Regions from separate parts of the Sodalis sp. RH16 genome, predicted to be linked through region 4. Evidence: predicted binding sites of a transcription regulator. Region 4 holds the regulator's gene; each other region holds the start of a gene.
The links. Region 4 encodes PurR, which represses purine synthesis genes. Its sites were predicted from a motif close to CANGCAAACGTTTGCNTG; they were not measured.

Region 1: the regulator PurR is predicted to act here: its motif matches at 1,252-1,269, upstream of galS (HTH-type transcriptional regulator GalS).
Region 2: the regulator PurR is predicted to act here: its motif matches at 1,217-1,234, upstream of purE (5-(carboxyamino)imidazole ribonucleotide mutase).
Region 3: the regulator PurR is predicted to act here: its motif matches at 1,396-1,413, upstream of cvpA (colicin V production protein).

Annotation. Positions count from the first base shown of each region.
Region 1 is NZ_CP178737.1:5,735,480-5,738,605, reverse strand. Features, by position in the region: gene pmrB (two-component system sensor histidine kinase PmrB) at 14-1,066, shown strand; gene galS (HTH-type transcriptional regulator GalS) at 1,392-2,432, shown strand; gene mglB (galactose/glucose ABC transporter substrate-binding protein MglB) at 2,645-3,126, shown strand, end outside.
Region 2 is NZ_CP178737.1:3,212,321-3,215,446, forward strand. Features, by position in the region: gene purK (5-(carboxyamino)imidazole ribonucleotide synthase) at 1-618, opposite strand, end outside; gene purE (5-(carboxyamino)imidazole ribonucleotide mutase) at 615-1,124, opposite strand; gene ACL2XJ_RS14755 (UDP-2,3-diacylglucosamine diphosphatase) at 1,364-2,092, opposite strand; gene ppiB (peptidylprolyl isomerase B) at 2,104-2,598, opposite strand; gene cysS (cysteine--tRNA ligase) at 2,967-3,126, shown strand, end outside.
Region 3 is NZ_CP178737.1:5,873,758-5,876,883, forward strand. Features, by position in the region: gene purF (amidophosphoribosyltransferase) at 1-816, opposite strand, end outside; gene cvpA (colicin V production protein) at 850-1,338, opposite strand; gene dedD (cell division protein DedD) at 1,529-2,344, opposite strand; gene folC (bifunctional tetrahydrofolate synthase/dihydrofolate synthase) at 2,334-3,126, opposite strand, start outside.
Region 4 is NZ_CP178737.1:4,755,995-4,759,120, reverse strand. Features, by position in the region: gene ACL2XJ_RS21665 (C40 family peptidase) at 1-461, shown strand, start outside; gene ACL2XJ_RS21660 (YnhF family membrane protein) at 487-576, opposite strand; gene purR (HTH-type transcriptional repressor PurR) at 776-1,792, shown strand; gene cfa (cyclopropane fatty acyl phospholipid synthase) at 2,220-3,126, shown strand, end outside.

The sequences.
Region 1 (3,126 bases), 980 kb from region 4:
CCCGCTTATCAGCATGCGCTGGCGGTTAATTGTGGTACTGGGCATTATTTTATTATGCTGCCAGTTTATTACCGTCATCTGGCTGTGGCACGAAAGCAAAGAACAGATTGATCTGCTGGTGAACCGCACGCTGGCGGAAAGTGTGCGCAACGAACACGTCAACCAGGAGATCCGCGAGGCTATTGCCGCATTAAGCGTGCCGGCGCTGATGATGATCATCGTCACCCTGCTGTTTTGTTTTCAGGCGGTGAGCTGGATAACATTGCCCCTTTCCCGCTTGCAGAATGCGTTGCAAAAGCGCGGCGCCGAGAATTTCGAGCCGCTGCCGGAACAAAGCAACATCAAAGAAGTCATTGCCGTCACCCGCAGTCTTAATCAGCTGCTCGCGAGGCTCAACGACACGCTGCAGCAGGACCGCCAATTTACCTCCGATGTGGCCCATGAGCTGCGAACGCCCCTGGCCGGTATCCGGCTGCACCTGGAATTGCAGGAAAAACAGGCCGCCGTCGATAACCAGCCGCTGATTGAGCGGGTAGACAATATGTCCTATACCGTGGAGCAGTTGTTGATGCTGGCCCGTATCCGGCATGATTTTACTTCCGGCCATTACCAGACGGTGAAACTGATGGCGGATGTAATCGCGCCGCAGCGGGAGGAACTGGAGGAAATGGCGCGGCTGCACCGGCAAACCCTGTGCTGGATCCTGCCGGAAGAAGAAATCCTGCTGCAGGGCAATGCAATACTTATACGCCTGCTGCTGCGCAATCTGGTGGAAAATGCCCACCGTTACGGCCCGCAAGAGAGCCAAATCGATATCCGGCTGGCGCGCAGCGAAGATGGCAGCATTCTGCTGGAAGTGATTGATCAGGGACAGGGGATTGATCCTGCCAAGGCCGTGGAGCTGACGAAAAAATTCGTCCGCATGGATCAGCGCTTTAACGGTATCGGTCTGGGCTTAAGCATCGTGACGCGCATTGCCCAACTGCACAACGGCAAATTTGAACTGGTCAATCGGCAGGATATCCCGGGCACCATCGCCCGCCTGCTGCTGCCGGAGTCCCTCTGACCTCTCGCTCCTTCATCCCCTTTTAGCCGCCTTGGCTGACCGGGCAGAGCAACTGTTTTCTTCCGGATATCTTCCCGTTTGCTCATAAACGCTTGCGGCGACGCCTCTTTTTTCCCCGATGAAAGCGATTCCGTTTTTCTTATGTAAGCGCTTTCGGTCCTGTGAGCTGTTTCACGCTGCGGCGGCAAGAAAACGGTTAGGATAGCGCCTTATGTTTCAGACCTGTGACGGCAATGGGTAACACCACCGGTGCCTGAACAAAACGTGCTTCACCCGTTTGGTCAAATATTATCCTGGGCGGACGTCATAAATAACAGGGGATGACATGATCACCATACGTGATGTGGCGCGGTTGGCCGGAGTCTCGGTGGCGACCGTTTCACGAGTATTAAATGACAGCGCCATCGCCAGCAAGGAAGCCCGTGACCGGGTGATGAAGGCGGTGAATGAGTTGGGCTATCGTCCCAATGCCAACGCGCAGGCGCTGGCCACGCAAAGCAGCGACACCATCGGCGTGGTGGTGATGGATGTGTCCGATCCCTTTTTCGGCGCGCTGGTAAAGGCGGTGGATACGGTGGCGCAGCGCCATAAAAAGAATGTGCTGATCAGCAACAGCTATCACCAGGCGGAAAAAGAGCGGCACGCCATTGAGGTTCTGATTCGCCAGCGCTGCAGCGCGCTGGTGGTGCATGCCAAAATCCTCTCCGACGAGGAATTGATTCCTTTTATGGAGCGGGAGCCGGGCATGGTGCTGATAAACCGAATCATCCCGGGCTATGAACACCGCTGTGTCGGGCTGGATAACGTCAGCGGCGCCCTGATGGCCAGCCGGACATTGATAAAACAGGGGCATCGGCAGATTGGCTATATCGGCTCCAATCATCCCATAGAAGATGAGGCGCAGCGGCACCAGGGCTATTTGCAAGTGATGCAGGAAGAGGGCATTACGCCGCCGCAAAGCTGGCAGGTGCTGGCCTCGCCGGATTTGCAGGGAGGAGAAGCGGCCATGGTGGAGCTGCTCGGCCGTAATCAACAATTGACGGCGGTGTTTGTCTATAACGACGCCATGGCGGTGGGGGCGCTGGCCACCCTGCGGGAAAACGGCATTGCGGTGCCGAATCAATTCTCGGTGGTGGGATTCGACGATATCCCCATTTCCCGTTATACCAGCCCGCACCTCACCACCATACGGTACCCGATTTTCGCCATGGCGGTGGCGGCCACCGAATTGGCGCTGCAAGGTACCGCCGGGCTGCTGGATCCCAAGCAGACCCATCTGTTTATGCCGACGGTGGTTCGCCGCCATTCCGTGGCTCCGCTGCGAAATGTGGCGGCGATCACTTCCTCATCACAAGATGAGATGTAACCGTTTTCAAAGTGTGAGAATATTCACAGTTTATTAACATTTATCCCTTTATGCTAGCCATGTTTTACGCCTGACATGGACAAAACACTTGTCCAGCCGGACCCTGAAAATTTTTACCCCGGCCTTTGCTCTCTTTGCTGGCATTACCGGTGTATGAGTATTTGGAAATTGTTCTACCCAAAACGTAACCTTACAAATTTCCGGAGAATCTAATGAATAAAAAGGCTTTTGTTCTTACCGCCGTGGCCGCCGGACTGTTATTTTCAGTCGTGGCGCGGGCTGCCGACACCCGTATCGGGGTAACTATTTATAAATACGATGACAACTTTATGTCGGAGGTTCGTAAAGCCCTGGAAAAAGACGCCAAAGAGAGCACCGGCGTTCAGCTGTTGATGAATGACTCCCAAAACGACCAGTCCAAACAAAACGACCAGGTAGACGTGCTGATTGCCAAAGGCGTTAAAGCGCTGGCAATAAACCTGGTTGACCCGGCCGCTGCGCCGGTGATTATTTCCAAAGCCCGCGGCGCCGGTATTCCGGTGGTATTTTATAATAAGGAACCGAGCCGCAAAGATCTGGACAGCTATGACAAGGCGTATTATGTCGGCACCGACTCCAAAGAGTCCGGTATTATCCAGGGCGAACTGATCGCCAAGCATTGGCGCGCCAACCCGCAATGGGACTTGAATAAAGA
Region 2 (3,126 bases), 1.5 Mb from region 4:
CGCTCGGTGCTGCAATGCCGCGTCCGGCTGCGGCAGCGCGACGCTGGCGCGCAAGATGCCGTCCTGGTGCAGATTATGGGTCAACGGATAAAAAACGCTGCCGCCGTCAAACCCGCGGGCGCCGATTAACGACACCTCGCCGGAGAAGGGGATGCCCTGTTCGACAATACAGCTGCCATAGCAATCCTGGGGCAGGCCAGCTTCTTCGCCGGGAGTGAGCCGCCACTGGCCGCGTCCGTCATAACCGCCCACGCGGCGTTTGACGATAGCCAAATCACCAAAGGAATTGAACACCTGCGGCCACTGCGCCGCCCCGCTGAGCTCTTCCCATGGCGCGGTGGACAGCCCGAGCTGGTCCAGCAATTGTTTTTGCGTCAGGCGATCCGCCAGCCGCGGGAATATATCCCGGTTAACGAATGCCTTATGGCGCGCCAGCTCCAGGGTCAGGGGTGTTTCGGGCCAGCGTTCGATTTCAGCGGTAATCACGCTTTGCTGGAACGGCACCGATTCAGGCTCCGCGTCCAGGCCCACCGGGAATACCTGTATGCCCAGGGGCTCGCCCGCCTGACGCAGCATGCGCCCCAGTTGGCCGTTGCCTAAAACACAAACCGGTTTCATGCGTCCTCCCGCGGATCGGGATGGGCCAGAACCTCGTCGGTTTGCGCCTGCCGCCAGGCCGCCAAACGGTCCGACAACGCCTGGTCATGCAAAGCAAGTATCTGTGCCGCCAGCAATGCGGCATTGGCGGCGCCGGCCTTGCCGATGGCCAGGGTGCCCACCGGTATGCCGCGAGGCATCTGCACAATGGAATAGAGGCTGTCCACGCCGCTCAGCGCCGCGCTCTGTACCGGCACCCCCAGCACCGGCAGCAGGGTTTTGGCCGCCAGCATGCCCGGCAGGTGGGCCGCGCCCCCCGCCCCGGCGATGATCACCTGAAAACCCGCCGCCGCCGCTCCCTGGGCAAATTCAAACAGCTTATCCGGTGTACGGTGCGCAGAGACGATTTCCGCCTGAAAGGGGACCTGCAGGGAAGTGAGAATGTCCGCGGCGAACTGCATGGTTCCCCAGTCACTTTTGGATCCCATCACGATGGCGATTTTTGCCGGGGCAGGATTGGCTTGCATGGACGGAATGCTCCTGTGGTTGCGCTAAAACGACCCCCGTCACGCCGGGATGCCGGTAAAAGAGGGCGTAGAGCATATCATGTGTCACGGGCGAGGAAAACGGTTGCGTATCCTGTTAAAGCAGAATTATAGATCACATATATCACCTAACGCGGACCAATGGAAAAGAGGCGCCGATAACATTCCCAGCACCTGTTTCAGACATAGCTGACGTATGGGAGGAAAGAATTTTGCGCCGGCTAGCCCTCGAAGGGGAATTCAATCAGTTCGATACTTTCCCGGCTGACCTTGATCATGGAGCCCTGATGGTGCCAGGCGCCGAGCACCGCCCGATGGAGCTGGCCCGAGGACAGTGGCTGGATGTGGATGGCCGGGCGGTGGGTATGGCCGTGAATCAGCCAGTCCACTCCATGGCGCTCGGCGACGGCGACCACCGCCTGCGGGTTGACATCCATGATCTCCGGGGATTTTGCCTGGTTGGCCTGTCGGCTCCCGGCGCGCATCCGATCGGCGATACGCAGGCGCCAGCGCAGCGGCAATGCCAGGAATAATCGCTGCAGCCAACGCCGGTTGACCCGCCGCCGGTAACGCTGATAGCGGACATCATCGGTACACAGGGTATCCCCGTGCAAAACAAGGATTCGGCGATCGTATAAATCCAGTCGTTGCTCTTCGGGCAGTATGATCATGCCGCAGGCATCGGCGAAACGCCGGCCCAGCAGGAAATCACGGTTGCCGTGGATAAAAAAGCACGGGATGCCCTTTTTATGCAGCGCGCGCAGCGCCGCGGCGACTTCGCGATGCAGCGGCGCGGGATCGTCATCCCCTATCCAGGCCTCGAACAGGTCGCCCAGGATATAGAGCGCGTCGGCGTGGATCGCTTGCCGCTGTAAAAAATGCAGAAAACCGGCGGTGATCGCCGGTTCTTTATGACTTAGATGAAGATCCGCAATAAATAAGGTTGCCATTGCAGCAGTGTTTATTCTTCCACCGTCACGCTGGTGATAATGACATCTTCTTTAGGCACATCCTGATGCATGCCGCTGCGGCCGGTGGGGACATTTTTGATTTTATCCACCACGTCCAGGCCGTCGGAGACTTCGGCGAAAACGCAGTAGCCCCAGCCGTCGGCATTTTCAGAGCGGAAATTCAAAAAGTCATTATCCACCAGATTAATGAAAAACTGCGCGGTGGCGGAATGGGGATCGTTGGTCCGCGCCATTGCAAGCGTGCCGCGGTTGTTTTTCAAACCGTTGTTGGCCTCGTTTTTGATGGTCGCCTTGGTGGCTTTTTGCGCCATGCCTGGCTCAAAACCGCCGCCTTGAATCATAAAACCGTTAATGACACGATGGAAAATGGTATTATCATAAAAGCCGCTACGGCAGTAATTCAGGAAATTCTCGACGGTTAACGGTGCCTTGTCGGCGAAAGTGTTAATGACGATATCGCCGTGATTAGTGTGGAAAGTGACCATAAATAGTTGTCCTACGAGTCAGAAAAGGAGTTATACCCTATTGATTTCATGTTGCAGTAAAGCGGCAACGTGAAAGATGACGGGTATATTCACTGCCAGGGAAACAGACCGAATTTATAACATAAGTCCGGCGTGGAGTCAGCATACACAGCAGATAACACCGGTTTCTGTTAATATGTCCGGCCAAATCCCCCGCAAAACGGTTGCTTTTCGATCGTGGCATAGTCCGTGGCATAGTCCTCCGTGCTCGCTTGGCGCCTGGTCTTGCATTCCCAACGTCTTCAGGGTTCAATACCCCGTTGCATGAACAATCTGTCTAAACCTGTCGGTATGCACACGTACCTGTTACTACCATGGAATGAATGTAGATGCTGAAGATTTTTAATACCCTGACCAGACAAAAAGAGGAATTCAAACCTATCCATGCCGGAAAAGTCGGTATGTACGTGTGCGGTATCACTGTTTATGACCTTTGTCATATCGGCCACGGCCGGACCTTCGTGGCTTTCGACGTCGTCACCCGCTACC
Region 3 (3,126 bases), 1.1 Mb from region 4:
AACGGACACTTTATCGATAAAAGAATCCGGGCGGGCGAAATATACATATTCAAACAGGCAGGGATGGTTCTGCGGGTTTTCAGCGCACTGGCGGGTAAACAGCTGGCCTTTTTCGGTGATGTACACCGCTTCGCCAGGAGCCACATCGCGCAGGAATTCAAAACCCAGGGTATCCAGCGCCACGCTTTCCGACGCCACCATATATTCGTTGCGTCCGTCGGCCAGGGTGCGTTTGCCGATCACCAGCGGACGGATGCCGTTGGGATCGCGGAACGCCACCAGCCCGTGGCCGATGATCATTCCCACCACGGCATACGCGCCGCGGATCTGCTGATGGGTCGCGGCCACGGCGGCAAAGATATTGTCCGCTTCCAGGGGATAATCCGGAAACCGGTCCAATTCGCTGGCGAAAATGTTCAGCAGAATTTCCGAATCGGACGTGGTATTGATATGCCGGCGCCCTTTATCGAACAGCTTGGTACGCAGCTCATGGGCATTGGTCAGGTTGCCGTTGTGGGCCAGGGTGATGCCGAACGGGGAATTGACATAAAAGGGCTGGGCTTCGGAAGCGCTGGAACTGCCGGCCGTGGGATAACGGACATGGCCGATGCCCATGTTGCCTTGCAGCCGTTGCATATGCCGGGCTTCAAAGACGTCTTTCACCAGGCCGTTGGCTTTGCGCAAACGAAAGCAGTTCAATGCATCGATGGTGACGATGCCCGCGGCGTCCTGCCCACGATGCTGAAGCACCGTTAACGCGTCATAAATCGACTGGTTGACCGGCATAAAACCGGCGATACCGACAATACCGCACATGTAGTCATTTCCTCATCAGCGTTACCGGAGCGATTAATGCTTCGGTAAAAAACTCGACGTGCTTGCCAGATAGTCAAAAAACCATCTGATGATACCGCTGAACTGCGGTATCAGCTCCGACTGATGCCAGTCAGCGCTTTGGGCAAAGCCGGTGAAGGTGTCCAGAAAGAACAGGATCGCCGCGACGATCAAGATGCCCCTGAGTGCGCCGAAACACACCCCCAGCACCCGGTCGGTGCCGGATAACCCGGTCCGCTCCACCAAAGAGCCAATCACGTAATTGACGATTGCCCCGACTATCAGGGTCGCCACGAACAACAGGGCAATCGCGATACCGTTGCGAACAAGCTGATCTTCAAAGCGGGTAAAATAGACTGCGAGATATACATAATAGTGGCTGGCGACAAAAAAAGCACATCCCCAGGTTATTAACGATAACGCTTCCCGGATAAACCCGCGAATCAGGCTTACCAAGGCTGAAAAGGCAATGATGCCGATGATGACATAATCAACCCAAGTCATGCGTACATCCCATGATAATCCGCCCCGACAACTGGTTCGCGGCGAATTCTATCAGAAAACGAAAACGTTTGCGCACCGGAATTCCGTCCTGTCATTAAATAAATAACGGCGATTAAAAAAAGCCGCCCGCCGCAGGAAGATAGAGCGGAACGGTGAAAAAGCCGGCATTTTTGCTCCGCTCCTCCCACGGTTAACGTACCTGATAGGCACGCAGCTGGCCGCTCAGGCCGCTTAACTGATTCATTTCCGGCAGCGCGCCCTGCAGCTTATCCTTTGAGGCGTCCGGTCCGACAAAGATCCGGGTAATCTGGCCCGCCACCGGTTGGGACGGCACGGTATAGACCCGATAACCCGACAGCCTCAGCTTGGCGGTGATTTCAGTCACCTTGGCGGCGTTTTTCAACGCCCCCAGCTGTACCACCCAGGCCTGGCCCTTCGGCGCCTGCTCGGTGGTTTGCTGCGCTTCGGGCTTCGGCGCCGGCGCGGCGGGTTTCGGTGCCGCGGCCACGGGCCTGGGCGCCGTATCCTCCGGGGAGGGCGCCGGTTTGCTTTCCGGTCTGGCGATGGGTTTCGCCGGCGCCGTTTGAGCCGCCGGGGACGACGGTCTGTTTTCCGGCTTCACCGCCGGCTTGGCCTGCGCCGGACGGGACGCCGGTTTCACCTGCTCCTGACGCGCGGCGGGCGCATTGGGCTTTGGCACCACAATGGCGGGTTGTTCCGGGGCATCGGGGACCGGCGCCGCCGACTGCGACTCCCCTGCCGGGGCGTTGTTAGCCTGCTCCACGGCAGCCCCCGCCCCTTCCGGCGGCTGGCTGGGCAACGCCTGGTTGGCCTGGGGAGACACCTCGGTTTCATCGGTATCCCCCGGTTTGGGCACCAGGGGGATGGCGGCGAATTCATCCTGATAATGCTTCTTTTTGCCGTCCAGCAGGCCCGGCAGCACTATCACTCCCAGCGCGACGATGATAATGGTGCCCACCAGGCGGTTTTGAAATTTACTCGCCACGTTGTTTCTCCGCGTTAACCACCGCCAGGACCGGCGCAACGGTATGAAACGACCCGAACACCAGTATGCAATCCGCCGGATCGGCGTCCTGCAGCGCCTGGCGCCAGGCATCGACCACGTCGTCGAACCGGCGCGCCCTGTCCAGATGGGCCGCTACCTGAGCCGCGCTGGCGCCGCGCGGCCCGTCCAGGCCGGCGCAGTACCATTCGTCCACCTGTCCGCGCAGGCAGTCCAGGGTAGCGGGAATATCCTTGTCGGCCAGCATGCCCACCACCGCCCGGACTTTGCCCGCTACCGCCAGCTGTGAGAGCTGGGCGGACAAATAGCCGGCGGCATGGGGATTATGCGCCACGTCGAGGATACATAAAGGATGCCGCCGCACAATCTGGAAACGGCCCGGCAGGGACGCCGTCTCGAGTCCATGGCGGATGGCCGCCTCGTCGTACTTGAGAGACGAACGCCGCAGGGCGGCCAGGGCGGTGGCGGCATTGGCCAGCGGAATCGTCGGCAGCGGCAGGCCGGTGTATGAAACTTCTTCGTCACGCCAGCACCAGCTGTCCTCATTGCGTTCATACCACCAGTCGCGATCGCGGCAGTACAGCTTCGCCCCCACGGTTTGTCCGTAGAGGTCGATAGAGGACGGACGGTCCGGCTCACCGATTACCGCCGGTTTGCCGCCGCGCAGGATGCCGGCCTTTTCCCGGCCGATGCTTTCGCGATCCGGTCCCAATAATTCAGTGTGGTCAAGACCGATGCTGGTGATGACCGACACATCCGCATCG
Region 4 (3,126 bases):
ATCTCATTGCCAACGATCAACCCATCATCATGAGCGATAGCCACAAAAAACGCTATCAGCATGCCAAATTGACGGCGATGAACAAGCTGATGTCCCAGATGGGCAAGCCTTATCGCTGGGGCGGCATGTCGCCCAATACCGGGTTCGATTGCAGCGGCCTGATCTATTATGCTTATAAGGACGTGGTACGGATTCATATGCCCCGTACCGCCAATGAAATGTTTCATTTACGCGATGCGGCGCCGGTGAAGAAAGACGATCTGGAAAGCGGCGATTTGGTTTTCTTCCATATCACCAACCGCGGCGCGGCGGATCATGTGGGCGTTTATTTGGGCAACGGACGGTTTATCGAATCCCCCCGCACCGGCCGCGATATCCGCATCAGCTATCTGAATGAAGATTATTGGGCGGATCACTATGTCGGCGCCCGCCGGGTCGTGACGCCGAAAACCATTCGCTGAAAGGAAAAAAAGGCGCCTGGGCGCCTTAATTCATTACCGCGGTAAAGCTGAACGCAATGATCACCAGCAAGGAAAATACCGTGGTCATTAATGACAATTTGAAATCGCTGCTCATCACTTCTCCTTATCACTACACCTATCGCTGAACGGGATATCTTTACACCCGTAGGTTGTAAGCAGTGTCGCATAACCCGATTAAAAAAGCTTGCCGGGCAGCAACTCCCGAGCATATTTATCTTTATCGCTTTCACTTTAGTGCCGAATCAAGGAAAATTGGCGATTTATTTATTTCGGCGTACAGGAGTTCTACACGCATGGCAACCATTAAAGACGTGGCGAAACGCGCCGGGGTATCCACCACTACGGTGTCACATGTCATCAATAAGACGCGATTTGTGGCGCAAGAGACCAAGATCGCCGTTTTGGAGGCCATCGGGCAGCTGCACTATTCCCCCAGCGACGTGGCGCGCAGCCTTAAGATCAACCGCACAAAATCCATCGGCCTGCTGGCCAGCTCAAGCGAAGCGCCCTACTTCGCGGAAATTATCGAGTCGATTGAGCACCACTGTTTTGTGCGGGGATATACCCTTGTGCTGTGCAACTCCCATAACGATCTGAACAAACAGGGCGCCTATCTGGCGATGCTGGCGCAAAAACGGGTGGACGGGTTGCTGGTGATGTGCGCCGAATATCCCGAACCGTTGCTGAATATGCTGGAAGAGTATCGCCATATCCCCATGGTGGTCATGGATTGGGGCGAAGCTCGCCGGGATTTCACCGATACCATTATCGACAATGCCTTCGCCGGGGGTTACATGGCGACCCGCTATCTGATTTCCAGGGGGCATCGCGATATCGGCGCCATACCCGGCCAACTGGCGCGCAATACCGGGGGCGGCCGTCATCGCGGCTACCTGCGGGCCCTGGAAGAAGCCGGCATCGCCATTCCCCATCAATGGATTGTGCAGGGGGATTTCGAACCGGAATCCGGCTATCAGGCCATGAAACTCATTCTGTCCAGGCCGCAAAGGCCCACGGCGGTATTTTGCGGCGGTGATATCATGGCCATGGGTGCAATGTGCGCCATTGATGAAATGGGCATGAAGGTTCCCGATGACATCTCAATTATCGGTTATGATAATGTGCGCAATTCGTGCTTTTTTACCCCGTCATTGACTACCATTCATCAACCCAAAGAAGAGCTGGGCGAGGCCGCGCTGACCATGCTGCTGGACCGTATCACCAGCAAACGGGAAAACGCCAGGATTATCGAAGTGCATCCCGCCCTGATTGTACGCCGTTCGGTGGCCGACGGCCCGTTTCGCTCCTGAAGGGCGGCGCACGGCCTCCTGAGCCCCTTATCAAAGGTGATTCGCTCCCGAATGTAATAATATATTTCATACCGCCGAATGTGCCTGATGAGTTATTGTTTCGATAGGAAATCATTAACTTATCTGTGAAATACATTATTCTGTCAGCTATTGTCTAAACCGGAATGCAGGCTTATACTCAATATCGTTAACAAATATAACGAGTTGTCTAATAATTTTGCTTTAAAAGAATGTCGTGTTTTTACATGGCGTCATCCTATTTATGAAGCGCCCGTCTGACAAACAGTCTATTGGTGTTTTTTATATTCCTCTGTTTATTGTGGTACATCCGACACCACGGATACCCGTGGATGATTATAAAAGCCCGCAGGTATCGGCTACGCTTTTCCTGACGGGGTTATAACAGAAGAAAGGTGATGGAGAAGCTATGAGTTCCTCGTGTGTTGAAGACCTGAGCTTTCATGATAATGCTTGGTATCGAATCATCCATGAAATGCTTGCTGAGGCAGGTGTAAAGATCAACGGCGCAAGGCCGTTTGATATTCATGTCAAGAACCCGGAATTTTTTAAACGCGTGCTAGAGGACGGGTCATTGGGGTTGGGTGAAAGTTACATGGACGGCTGGTGGGAATGCGAGCGACTGGATATCTTTTTTCAGCGCGTTTTAAGAGCCGGTTTGGAAAATAAGCTTCCCCGGCATTTCAAGGATGTTATGCGCGTTGCCGCCGCGCGGCTCATGAATCTTCAGTCTAAAAAACGGGCTTGGATTGTCGGCAAAGAGCATTATGACTTGGGTAATGACCTGTTCAGCCTGATGCTGGATCCCTATATGCAGTATTCGTGCGGCTATTGGAACAAGGCCACCACTCTGGAGGAAGCGCAGCAGGACAAGCTCAGGATGATCTGCGAAAAGCTGCAGTTAAGACCGGGCATGACGCTGCTGGATGTGGGCTGCGGCTGGGGCGGGCTTGCCGCTTATGCGGCCAAGAACTACGGTGTTTCGGTTCAGGGGGTGACTATCTCCGCTGAACAGCAGAAACTGGCGCAGGATCGCTGCGAAGGTTTGGACGTCACTATCTCGCTGCAGGATTACCGCGACCTCAACGTGCAATTCGACCGTATCGTTTCGGTGGGCATGTTTGAGCACGTAGGTCCGAAAAACTACGCCACCTATTTCGACGTCATTGATCGCAACCTGAAACGCGACGGCCTTTTCCTGCTCCATACCATCGGATCCAACCAGACCGATATGAACGTGGACCCCTGGATCGACAAATACATCTTCCCCAATGGCTGCCTCCCTTCCGTGCAGCATATCGCGCGGGCCAGCGAGA